One region of the Lysinibacillus sp. NPDC093197 genome, then DNA from elsewhere that is predicted to be linked to it. Evidence: riboswitches for the same ligand, from Rfam matches in the RefSeq annotation. Region 1 holds a riboswitch; the other holds the start of a gene.
What was found. Region 1 has a riboswitch for cyclic di-AMP ahead of ACIP9G_RS12185 (APC family permease). Riboswitches for the same ligand answer to the same signal wherever they lie in the genome.
Positions count from the first base shown of each region.

Region 2: it holds a riboswitch for cyclic di-AMP, as region 1 does, so the genes downstream of both, ACIP9G_RS09655 (MFS transporter) here and ACIP9G_RS12185 (APC family permease) in region 1, are expected to answer to the same signal.

Region 1 covers NZ_JBIVOH010000003.1:477,708-481,135, forward strand. The annotation lists gene ACIP9G_RS12185 (APC family permease) at 1-1,278, opposite strand, end outside; cyclic di-AMP (ydaO/yuaA leader) riboswitch at 1,458-1,604, opposite strand; gene ACIP9G_RS12190 (Nramp family divalent metal transporter) at 1,968-3,233, shown strand; gene ACIP9G_RS12195 (DMT family transporter) at 3,391-3,428, opposite strand, start outside.
Region 2 covers NZ_JBIVOH010000002.1:764,213-767,640, reverse strand. The annotation lists gene ACIP9G_RS09660 (M20 metallopeptidase family protein) at 1-743, opposite strand, end outside; gene ACIP9G_RS09655 (MFS transporter) at 758-2,026, opposite strand; cyclic di-AMP (ydaO/yuaA leader) riboswitch at 2,262-2,408, opposite strand; gene ACIP9G_RS09650 (S-ribosylhomocysteine lyase) at 2,702-3,172, shown strand; gene ACIP9G_RS09645 (alpha/beta hydrolase) at 3,240-3,428, opposite strand, start outside.

The sequences.
Region 1 (3,428 bases):
GACAAAAAACATCATCGCCACTACAAAAGAAATGACTGCCCCTATTGTGTTGATAACAAATTTCATAACCCAGCCATTAGGCTTTTCACGCCACCATTTACGCATCATCCCAGACTGCGCTAATGTAAATGGTATAAATACACCTACTGCATAGAGTGGAATTAAATGCTCTGTTGTGCCATCAAACAAAATAATAAGCACAATAGCTGCTAGCCCAAGCATCATGATCCCATTTGAATAGCCAAGTCGATCGCCACGGATTTGAAATATTCTTGGAATAAAGCCGTCTTTCGATAAATTGACTGCCAGTAAAGGAAATGCTGAATAGCCAGTATTCGCAGCAAGCACTAAAATCATTGCTGTTGTTCCTTGCACAATATAATAAAATACATTGCGTCCCACACTCGCTTCGGCAATTTGCGAAACAACCGTTGCTTGTGCATTTGGAGCGACTCCGTAGAAATAAGCTAAGCTTACAATGCCAATAAATAATACTGCTAAAATACTACCCATCGCTAATAGCGTTTTTGCTGCGTTAACGGGTGCAGGACTTTTGAAATTCGGAATTGCATTAGATATTGCCTCTACACCAGTTAATGCCGAGCTTCCTGAGGCAAATGCCTTTAATAATAAAAACAAACTAATGCCCGCAACTGGCGTTCCAATTTTAGGATGTAAGTCAGCCGGCACTTGCCCTGTTGCTACATTATAGATTCCTATGCCAATGAGTAATAACATCACAACGACGAATAAATAAACAGGGTACGCTAAAATAGACGCTGATTCCGTAACCCCACGTAAATTTAAAATCGTTAAGCAAATAACAAAAAACACAGCAATCGGAACGTTATAAGCATGCAAACTTGGGAATGCTGAAGTAATAGCATCTGTCCCTGCTGATACACTTACAGCGACAGTTAAAATATAATCAACGAGTAATGACCCACCCGCTACTAGACCTGCATTCACACCTAAATTTTCGCGGGACACGACATATGCCCCACCACCATGTGGATATGCGAAAATAACTTGTCGATACGATAAAGTGAGTGCCACAAGTAGCACCACTACCCCTGCCGCAATCGGTAACGAATACCAAAAGGCAACCGTACTGACAGTCATGAGCACAATTAAAATTTGCTCTGGACCGTATGCAACTGATGACAATGCATCAGAAGATAATATGGCCAGTGCCTTTGTTTTACTAAGCTTTTGTTCCCCTAATGCATCGGATTTCAATGGTTTTCCGATAACATAACGTTTGAATGAGGATTTCATCCTTAACACCTTCTAGATTCATAGAGTGTGTTTCGCATTTCTAAATCGATTACACCTTTCGCATAATCGGTCTCTTTATATCTACTGGGGCTTTTTCGTACGGAATGCCATCAAAAAAACGTCTACAAGTCATCACTAAATACGACTTGTAGACGCTCTAACGTCTGACAAGCTCCAACTTTTCTGCTCTTAACGCTTACGAGGTTAGCTGTCGGATTCGGGCCTGAGTAGCCCTACTCTTTAAAAAGAGATTCACCCCAAGAATTGTTTAAACAATCCACTAAAATTGGGTCCCCCGCGTTTAATTGCTTCAGCGATTTAGAAATTTGAAACTTTTATAATGATGTCATATTACGCCTGTAAATTAAAAAAGTAAAGAAGATATTGCCCGGTTTTCGTAAATTTTTTCTTATTCTTAGAGACAAGCTTTTATCAGCTGTTTATCGGTGATTCGGCGTGGTTTATCGGCGATTCTTACCGGTTTACGGGCGATTTGGCTGGCTTTACTGGCGATTTTCACTGGTTCACGGGCGATTCAGCTCATTTTATCGGCGATTTTCAAAATTTATAAAAAATTTATGAGCAAACTTCTTCACATTTTTTAATTCTAGCTATAGAATAGTAGTATTATTATTTTCCCATAGGAAACTTTATTTCATTTACGATACTTTTTGAAACGAGGGAACAAGATGGCCTATAAACAAATTACAAAACCGGCAGCCCAAGCTGTTTTAGATGGAGACATAAAAGGCTGGCGACGAATTTTACCCTTTCTAGGTCCGGCATTTATTGCAGCTGTTGCCTATATAGATCCCGGCAACTTTGCTACAAATATTACCGCTGGCTCGCAGTATGGTTATTTACTACTTTGGGTTATTGCCTTTTCAAATTTAATGGCTGTACTGATTCAATCTTTATCAGCAAAACTCGGTATTGCTACCGGAAAAAACTTGCCAGAAGTAGCAAGGGAGAATTTTTCTAAAAAAACTTCTATATTTTTATGGATACAGGCTGAACTTGTAATCATTGCAACCGACCTCGCTGAATTTATCGGTGCTGCCCTCGGTCTATATTTATTATTTGATATTCCGATGCTACCTGCCGCACTTATTACTGCAATTGGTTCTTTTGCAATTTTAGAGCTACAGCGTAGAGGCTTTAGAGCTTTTGAAGCGGGCATTTCGGGTATGGTGCTAATTGTTGTGCTAGCATTTGCGTTCCAAACATTTTTAGCCCAACCGGATTGGGGCGAAGTGACATTAGGAATGCTGACACCACAATTTGATGGTGTCGATTCACTCTTACTTGCAACAGGTATATTAGGAGCTACTGTGATGCCACACGCAATCTATTTACATTCTTCCTTAACACAAAATCGTGTGGTTGGTCGTAATGACAACGAAAAACGACGTATTTTCCGATTTGAGTTTATCGATATTGTGATTGCAATGATTATTGCTGGTGCGATTAACATGAGTATGCTAATCATTGCAGCAGCAGTGTTCCATACGCAAGGCTTAGTAGTCGAAGATTTAGATATCGCCTATAACGGTTTACGAGAAGCTCTTGGACCAATGGCGGCTGTGTCTTTCGGACTTGGATTACTCATTGCAGGGCTTGCAAGCTCTTCTGTTGGGACATTAGCAGGCGACGTTGTTATGCAAGGCTTCATCCAACGAAAAATCCCTCTATATTTACGTAGAGCGATTACAATGATTCCACCTTTGGTTATTATTGCAGCAGGTGTCAATGCAACCTATGCACTTGTGTTAAGTCAAGTAATCTTATCATTCGGTATTGCATTTGCGCTTATCCCACTTGTGATGTTTACAAGTAAAAAGGACATAATGGGTAGCCTGGTCAATCACCGTATCACAACAATTCTTGGTTGGCTTGTCGTTGTAATAGTAGTTGCGTTAAATATCTACTTATTATGGGAAACGCTATTTGCTTAAATAATGATACTAGGATAAATGAGAAAAAGTGTTAGATTGATTGCGATCAATCTAACACTTTTTTATGCCGTTGCTCACTGCTAAATTTTCACTATTGCCACATAAAAGCATTTCCAGCGCGGACTGCTGTTGAGAGGGGCGCCATGCCTATTGTATTTTAAGAAAGTGCCTTTAACCCTACAACTCCGATGATGA
Region 2 (3,428 bases), on a different contig from region 1:
ATTATATTTGCTACTGTGCCGCCACCCATTTTACCAATAACGAGAACGGCTCTTTCTTTAGGATCAATTTCTTTGCTGACTAATGTATTCATTTGATTGTATATCGCATTGACAATCATTAAAGGATCAATGGCATTTTGAGGCTCAGAACTGTGCCCGCCTTTGCCTTGCACTTTTAGGAAGAAGCCATCTAATGATGAAGCGGCGATGCCAGGTTTGTAACCAAATTTCCCTACTTCTAAATCTGGAGTGACATGGAGGGCAAGGGCAGCATCAACTTTTGGATTTTCGAGTAAGCCATTTTCTATCATATCCTTTGCGCCAAGACCAATTTCCTCGGCGGGCTGGAACATAATTTTGACAGTACCATGAATATCTTTTTCTTTCTCTTTTAAAAGCTTTGCTGCGCCGAGCATGAACGTCGTATGGATGTCATGGCCGCAAGTATGTGCAAATCCATTTGTTGATTTAAACGGTAAATCCGTGTTTTCTTCCATTGGTAATGCGTCCATATCGCCTCTTAGTAAAATTGTTTTCCCATTGCCATTACCAATCGTTACAACTAGCCCTGCTTGTCCTACTTTTTGAGGTGTTAGGCCCATGGAAAGTAATGTTTTTTCAACGTATGCGACTGTATTCGGTAGTTCAAATCCAATTTCAGGATGTTGGTGTAAATGTCTGCGATGATGAATGAATTCTTCTTGAAAATTTTCCGCCAATATTAATGTTTCATGTTTAGTCATATGAATACACCTCTCTAGTCTAATGAATATTCCATATCTGAAGTTGTATTAAATTTAGGTTTTGTTTTAATGGCAATGACAAACAATCCAAATAACACGATTGAAAGTACAATTAAGACATTTAACAGTAATCCATAGGAATGATTTATATTATAAATTGCGCCAGAAACAATTGGTGTTAGTGCAGCGCCTAGTGATGAAAATAATGAGACAATCCCGAATTTCGCGCTATATTCTTTTTCCCCAAATAGTGATGAAGTTAAGTAAGCAGGTGTAACTGTAACGGCCGTCGCACCAAATCCAGTAAATATCGTATACAGGATACCAGGTATTAATAGGTCGCCTCTCATCAAAAATAAAAAGCTTACTAAACCAGAGCCACAAATAATAAGTAATGTTGTGATGGTACCTAATTTATCGTATAAGCGACCGACTAATAACTTTCCGACGATGACCATTGCTGAACCTAAAGAAAGCAATATTGCAGCGTGTTGAGGTGTGCCACCAATATCCTTTAAATAAGGTGCGAGGTTAATGATCATACCATTCACGACAATACCACCGACAACAATTGCCGCACAAAGTGCCCAAAATGATACGGATCTAAATGCCTCCCTTTGTGAAAGCCCTTCTACTGTTTGTGAAGAAGTCGTTATATTTTTTATTTCACCTAGCGGAACAAGACCTTTATCTGCAGGTTTAAGTCGAATAACAAATAATGCCATAGGTACGATTAACACAAACATTGAAATGCCCGTAATGAGGTAAGCACTTCTCCAACCATAATCTGTAATAAGCCAGTTTAGGACAGGGCTAAGGATGACACCGCCAAGACCACTACCTGCTAGTGCGATCCCTAAACATAATCCACGCTTTTCGTTAAACCAATTTGTTATTAATACTGGTGCAGGAATAAGAGCAGCTCCTGCTAATGAAGCCCCCATTAGCACTGCGAATAAATAAAAGTGCATCGCAGTCGTTGCAAATGAAAATCCTACATATGAAATGGTGCCTAGTGTTGTAAATATCGTCAAGTAAAGACGAATGTCCATTTTCCTCATCACTTTTCCTGCAATTGGACAGAAAATCATTGATACTAAAGCCATAATCGTATAATACGTCATAAATTCAGTTCTTCCAATTCCCAAATCTTCTGTTACAGGGACAGTATAAAGTGACACTAAATTAATAATTGGTGCATACAAAAATGTCATAATCATGACGCATGCCACTACAATCCACCATCCATAAAAGATGCCTTTTTTTCCTTGTTGAGTAGTCATATTGGTTTCCTCCGTTTTCACTTAATAATCAGGGCAATACGATGGAGATAAGTGGTGTTGAATCCGTTTTCAAATATCTCTAACATAATAAATGGTGTTACCCACGATCGTTTCATCACGCTTTCTAATTCAATAAAAAGTAATGATGGGGAGTTTTGGAGGTTGTATTGATCATAAGTATGTTTAAAGCCCTAAGACTTGTAGATACATCATTTTCAAATAGTACAAGCTCCATCTTCCTTCTCATTTAACGCTTACGAGGTTAGCTGACGGATTCGGGCCTTTGAGTAGCCCTACCTTAACAAGGATTCACCCCTTGGATTGAATGTTCATCCAAAAAATTTGGTTCCCCCGCATCCATTGGTTTCAGCGATCTAGAAAGTTGAAACTGCTATGATACTACTATTTCAAGAAAAGTTAGTAAATACAGAAAATTTTTTTGACAAATGAGAAGAAAAATTTTTTTACTTGATAAAACCTTTATTAATTAGGGTATCAGCATAACAGGAATAAAAAGTGCGAAAATATTTTTTCAAAAGGGGAAAGATTTAGACTGTTATTATTTTAAAAATTTGTGTAGGATACAGTTAAATTATCATTCTATTTTAAAAATTTACACATTTCATAGAAAACCGGTTATAATAGTTAGTATTGTAAGAAAAGGAGCTGTTAGCAATGGAACGTGAAAAAACAAATGTGGAAAGTTTTGATTTAGACCATACGAAAGTTAAAGCACCTTATGTTCGTTTAGCAGGTGTAAAAGTAGGAAAAAGTGGCGATGAAGTCTATAAATACGATATTCGCTTAAAACAGCCTAATAAGGAGCATATGGAAATGCCAGCACTCCATTCTTTAGAGCATTTATCGGCTGATATTATTCGCAATTATTCCGACCATATTGTCGATTTCAGTCCAATGGGTTGTCAAACAGGCTTTTATGTATCGTTGATTAATCATAATGATTATGATGAATTGCTAACGATACTAGAAAAAACATTTACAGATGTCACGAATGCAACAGCAGTACCAGCTTGTAATGAAGTGCAATGTGGCTGGGCAGCAAGTCATAGTCTTGAAGGTGCACAGGCACTTGCAAAAGAATTTTTAGCAAAACGTGATGAATGGCATATCGTTTTTGCAGAATAATAAAAAACCTTGCAATTGTAAAATGTCCTTTAAGTCAGATGGACATTTTGCTTGCAAGGTTTTTCATTTAACGATGAAAAGGAATGACATTGGATGAGGAAGAATCGTGATTTATTTTTTGATAAATAAAACTTTCTAAAAAGTCATGTATCAGATCTTCATATTCAGCCATATTTTCATTAAAGGACTGAGCGTGTGCACCTTTATCAAAAAGTTTTAACTTTTTCGGTCCAGTCTTTTTATTATATAAATCGAG